DNA from 2 places in the Anaerosinus gibii genome. Region 2 is predicted to be linked to the other one. Evidence: a T-box and tRNA genes for the amino acid it is inferred to sense, from the RefSeq annotation. Region 2 holds a T-box; the other holds one or more tRNA genes.
The links. A T-box is a leader RNA that pairs with one kind of tRNA and senses whether it is charged. The one in region 2 lies ahead of thrS (threonine--tRNA ligase), so its partner is inferred to be a tRNA-Thr.
Positions count from the first base shown of each region.

Region 1: it has a tRNA-Thr gene. The T-box ahead of thrS (threonine--tRNA ligase) is inferred to sense a tRNA for this amino acid. The anticodon was not compared.

Region 1 is NZ_CP120678.1:2,491,214-2,494,431, reverse strand. It holds gene P3F81_RS11855 (alkaline phosphatase family protein) at 267-1,397, shown strand; tRNA gene P3F81_RS11850 (tRNA-Thr) at 1,702-1,777, opposite strand; gene P3F81_RS11845 (sensor domain-containing diguanylate cyclase) at 2,010-3,218, opposite strand, start outside.
Region 2 is NZ_CP120678.1:1,143,664-1,146,881, forward strand. It holds gene P3F81_RS05450 (hypothetical protein) at 1-328, opposite strand, end outside; gene P3F81_RS05455 (hypothetical protein) at 521-1,285, shown strand; T-box leader at 1,338-1,563, shown strand; gene thrS (threonine--tRNA ligase) at 1,602-3,218, shown strand, end outside.

The DNA.
Region 1 (3,218 bases), 1.3 Mb from region 2:
TTTCATCATGGAATAATTATAACAAAAAAATAGATAAATTCATGCATAATCGACAAAAAATGTGTGAATTTTTTTGCTTAAGGGATGTAAAGTTAAAAAACAAGATTCTCCAACCTTATGAATAGGTGATATAATGGAAAAAGGCAAGAGTGCGGGGATAGGAACGTGACTTTAACCATTCGAACCCAGCTAAAAGAGTTACAGGCGGATTAGTTTTTTATTATCAAGATATAAAAAATAAACTTACATTTAGAAAGGGATATATGATGAAAAAAGTAATGGTACTTGTCATTGATGGTTGTAGGCCTGACTATTTAACAAAGGAAACTGCTCCAAATATATTTCAACTTTCCAGAAAGAGGGGGTTTGCTAAAAACGTACAATGCGCTATGCCATCTGTTACGAATGTAAATCATGCTTGCATTTTGTCTGGAAAATGGCCAGAAGAAACTAAAGTCATAGGAAACTATTTTTATAATCCAACTACCAAGCAGGAAGGATTTATTGAGGAACGCGGTTATATGAAAGCCAAAACAATTTTACAGCGTTATCAGGAATTAGGTGGAACAACAGCACTTTTAACTGTAAAGGGAAAAGTGCTCGGTGTATATGGGGATGGGGTTGATATTGGAATCAGTGCTCAATCTCCTAACGGAAAATGGTTGGAACGATATAATTTAAAAATGCCTCCTGCGATTGACAGCGTAGAGGCTACTCGCTGGATTATAGAAACAGCATATCATTGCATCAAAACGGACAATCCCGATTTTGTTTATTGTACAACCAATGATTATGTATTCCACCATTTTGCTCCGGGGGAGAAAGAAGCAAGAGAACAAATTGCAGTCATAGATGAGTATATTGAGAAAATCGCCTCACTTGATCCGGAACGGCAAATCTATATAACGGCAGACCATGGCATGAATCAAAAGACAACAATTGTAAACTTCTCAATAATCGCTAACAATGCTGGTTTTGATGTTTACTGTCTGCCACCGCTGAAGGACAGATACATTGAAAATCACATTTACCAGGAAGGAGGAATGCTTTATGTGTTCCTGAAAGACCGGATACAGGAGGATGCTTTTTATAATTTTGCAAAGGAAAATTCATTTATTGAGCAGATTCTTACCAAAGAGGAAGCTGCGAAAACATATCATCTTCCAATAGAACAAATCGGAGATTATGTACTGCTTGCCGGAAAAGACATTGCTTTTGGTGAAATTGAAAAAGAATTTATTTATACGCAGGAATCTAGGACTCATGGCTCACTGTATGAAAGAGAAATCCCTTTAATAGCTTTTAATCCAGAGAAGACAGAAAATAATTATAAATATCATAAAGATATTTCATCATATCTATTTGAATATTATCAGAATGGAATAATCGACAAATAATTTACCATATCTTATTAATTGGAAAATAGCAAAGACATACGCTGAGCCTTCAACGGTCAATATAAATGGAGTTTACAGCCTTTTGTCTAAGTAATCGAGAAGAGAAAGCCCTACGACGGTGTTTCTCCCATAAAAAATTAGCGGATACAATGGATAATATTTTAGATGAAGCAGTGAATAAAAGTTAATGAAAAGGGTGTTTTTTGATGGGATTTTTCACAATAAGGGACAAATAAGGGACAATAGACCACTTTTAAGCAAAATAAAAAGGCTTCCTAAACGCTAGGAAGCCTTGAATTATCTATGGAGCTGATAATAGGATTCGAACCTACGACCTGCTCATTACGAATGAGCTGCTCTACCAACTGAGCTATATCAGCAATTACAATATATATTTTATTCCTGTTCTCATAAAATGTCAACTATAATGGGAGATCACTTAAACCAATAGATAAAATTTATATCAATAAATCCATTATATACATACTCATTAAAAGTGAAAACGAGAAGTAGAACGATAATCATTGTATATAGAAGATTTAGGGGATCGGATAAATATTTTTTCAAGGCAAGCAACTCCTATTATGCTTTAAATGATTTGGGAGAGAAAAGTTAGAAGCTCATTTTATCTCTGGCAAGAAAATAATCAATATTGTCCTGTGAATCAAATACGGAAAAACTGTTTTTCCCGCTGTGTTTAGTGCTATAAAGTGCTTTATCTGCGTTATTAAGAAGTTCAACATAGGTCATTCCATCATTTGGATAAAGGGAAATGCCAATGCTGCAAGAGATTGAGAGTGGCTGCATTTCTCTATAGCAAGTATCTCTAAAGATGCGGCTAATGGTAGATGCTTTAGCTTGAATATCTCTCATTGATTGGATATTCCCCATAAAGACAACAAACTCATCTCCACCAATGCGACCTACAATATCTTCCTTACCAAATAAGGCTTTCAATTGTGTTGTTACTTGCATTAGAACTTCATCACCAAATAAATGTCCACAAGTATCATTAATTGCTTTAAAATCATCAATGTCAATAATCATTAATGCATGATTTTGTTTCTGTGAATGTGTGGCGATGTAACGGTCAATTAATTCCTGAGTTGTAGCTTTATTATACAAGTTTGTTAAAGAGTCACTTTGTGATTTTTGCCGTAAATACTCTAATTGTTTTTTTTGTGAATCAATATTAATAATTTTCCCAATCACTCGAATTGGGATATTGTCATCAGAATAAATCGTTTTTCCTTTAATATTACACCAGATGTAATGATTATTTTCGCCTAAAAGCCTAAGTTCGGCAAGCAGAGTCGATTTTCCAGATTGTAAATCGGAACAAAAACTTTTTAAAATTGACTTGTCATCTGGATGGATAAACGGAAGATTGAAAATATTATCAGAAAAGTTCGGAATAATTGGGGTGCAGGGATAAGCATTGTTATCTTGTTTTGTATGCACTAGAGTGTCTGTAATGATGTTGTAATCAAAGACTGTATCATTGGTTAGTTCTGTTGCAACGCGATAGCGTTCATTTTCTAATTGCCATTGATTTTCAGCTTTTTTTAGGTTTGTAATATCCATTAATACGCAAGGGAAAATTGCTTCATTGTTAGCATTGTATTTTAGATGCCCAGTAGCTCTAAGCCAAAGATATGAGCCGTCTTTTTTACAGATTTTCATTTCAAAAGTAAGTTGTTTATTCTCTTTAATTTGTTCTTTAATGACGTAACGTTGTTGTTCAATGGTATCTGGAGCAATAAAATAAATAGATTTATTCTTGTAAATAGCCGAAACTTCATCTTGGGAATACCCAATCGT
Region 2 (3,218 bases):
TTACAACATTATCATTGGTTTTTTCCTTAGAAATGATGTTGATTTCTTCAATGGTAAAGCCGCTTTGACGTAATTGGGCAGCGGATTCTCTAGCGGCATTTAAGCTAGAGAAAAGCCCAACAACGGCTTGAGGGATTCCGGATTGTTGATTCATCGTGTCTGTAATATTTGCTTGTTGATTATTGCTTGATGCCTGCGTAGTATTTTGTGCTTGATTTTGATTTGCGGTCGAGTTCACCTGATTTGTGTTACTTTGTGCACTATTATATGATGTAGTAAGAGGAGAAGTTGTCCCTTGATTTTGAGAATTTGTTGAATTATTTTCCACTTTTTTGCCTCCTTTGATAAAAAAACATATGAAACACTTTTTATAGTTTATACAATGTTTGTCCATATATACATCAAATATATTTTGTAATGAATTGCATATACTAAGTATAATATAAATAATAAAAAGGTTTTTTTCGGTAAGTGTCAAATAAATAATGGTTATATGATTATAAATAGGGATGGTGCTGAAATGAAGAAAGCCGAAACAATGATGGATGAAGTTATAGAATTAATTCGAAATGAAGAAAAAGTTAAAACGTTAAAAATTGAAAAAGATTATGAGGTTGAAGGTAGAACGGCATCATATCCCATTGATTTATACTGGGAGTTTGAGGGTGGAAATGGGATTGTATATAAAGTGATTATACAAACTAGACAGATGGATAAATCCGTAGATAGAAATCGATTATTTCATTTTGCTAATATTTTGCAAGATATTTCTGGTCAAGTTATGGGAGTCATTTTCACGCAGCCTGTTTATGAAAAAATTGTAAAAGATGTTGCTAGAGATGTAGGGATTGTTCTTTATGAGATGACAGGAGTGAATGATAAACCAACATGGCAGCCGTTGATTGGCGAAGTTAAGATTGAATTTGATAAAGAGTGGGCAAAGGCGGAAAAAGAAAAACATGGATTAGGGGATCAAATGATTTCTTATCATGGTGAACCCAAGGAATCCTTTTTATATAATGAATCCGGACTATGCGTTGACTCTATAGAAGGAATTTTTAATGATTATATAAAAAAGCAAGAGGCGAAAAATGATTTTTCCGAGGTGGCAGTCGAGCATAAATTTACAGAAAATATATATTTACAAACGGGACATCCGTTAATTCCAAAAGTTAAGGTCAATGCCGTTTCATTTAAACTGACTTTTGAAAATATTGCAAAAGTTGAAACTGGAGAGATTATCCAGAATATTTTCCATGCAGCATTAAAAGCGAGATTGAATTAAAGATTGACATTATTTATCTGATTGAGCTATAATATTAAAATAAAATTATATTGTAAAAGTAATGATGAGGACATGGTATCAATGTAATTGTTTTCAGAGAGAGATGTGAAAGCTGTGAGCATTTTATTCAATTGTTGATATTACTACCTTTGAACTGTAGGCTGAAATAGTAGTAAGCTAAGCCGGGGAATACCCCGTTATCTAAATGAAGGTGGATAGGTACTTTATTATCTATCAATCAGGGTGGAATCGCGAAGTATAATAACCTCGTCCCTTTATGGGGATGAGGTTTTTTTATTTTTAGGAGGTAGTTATTTTGATAAAATTAATGTTAAAAGATGGCGCTGTACGTGAAGTGAAAGAAGGCACAACTTTATTAGAATTTGCGCAAACTTTAAGCCGCAGTTTAGCGAAAAGCGTATTAGTGGCAAAAGTAGATGATGTCGTAGTTGGTTTAGATACAGAGTTAACGAAAGATGCAAAGGTCGAATTGTTAACTTTTGCTGATAGTGAAGGAAAACATGCGCTTAGACATAGTGCTTCACATATTTTGGCTCAAGCTGTACAACGTTTATATAAAAATGTGCAGCTTGCAATTGGTCCAGCAATTGAAAATGGATTTTATTACGATTTTGATGTTGAAAAACCATTTTCGCCAGAAGATTTAGAGAAGATTCAAAAAGAAATGGAAAAAATCATACAAGAAAATTTATCAATCGAGCGCAAGGAATTAAGTCGTAAAGATGCAATTAAAATGTTTGCAGATAAAGGTGAAACATATAAAGTAGAGCTTATTAATGATTTGCCAGAAGATGCTGTAATTTCTACGTATCAACAAGGTGAATTTGTTGATTTATGCGCTGGCCCGCATGTGCTTTCAACAGGAAAAGTGAAAGCTTTTAAATTGCAAAGTATTGCAGGTGCTTATTGGCGTGGCGATGAAAAACGTAAAATGTTACAACGTATTTACGGAACGGCTTTTGAAAAGAAAGCAGAGCTTGATGCATATTTGACCATGCTTGAAGAAGCTGCTAAACGTGATCATCGTAAATTAGGGCGTGAATTAGATCTATTTAGTTTACAAGAAGAAGGACCGGGCTTTCCGTTTTTTCATCCAAATGGAATGATTATTCGCAATGAATTAGAAAATTTCTGGCGCCAATTACATCGTGAGTATGGCTATAAAGAAATTAAAACTCCAATTATTTTAAATCGTAAATTATGGGAACAGTCAGGACATTGGGATCATTATAAAGAAAACATGTATTTTACGCAAATTGATGGTGAAGATTATGCGGTAAAACCAATGAATTGCCCAGGTGGAATCTTGGTATATCGTACACAACATCATAGTTATCGTGATTTGCCGCTTCGTACGGCAGAGCTTGGGCTCGTACATCGTCATGAATTGTCTGGGGCATTACATGGATTAATGAGAGTGCGTAATTTTACGCAAGACGATGCACATATATTTATGTTGCCATCGCAAATTAAAGATGAAATTCAAAAAGTAATTGATTTATTTGATAAAGTATATAGTACGTTTGGATTATCTTATCATGCGGAATTAAGTACCCGTCCAGAAAATTCAATGGGTAGTGATGAAGTATGGGAAACTGCTACAAATGCTTTACGTGATGCATTAAATGAACGTGGTATGGAGTATATTGTTAACGAAGGTGATGGTGCATTTTATGGACCTAAAATTGACTTTCATTTAAAAGATTCCATTGGTCGTACATGGCAATGTGGGACGATTCAACTAGACATGCTATTGCCTGAAAAATTTGATTTAACTTACGTAGGTGAGGATGGACAAAAGCATCGTCCAGTTATGATTCACCGTGTTGTATACGGCAGCATTGAACGCTTTATTGGAATTTTAATTGAGCATTATGCTGGTGTGTTCCCAGTATGGATTGCACCTGTGCAA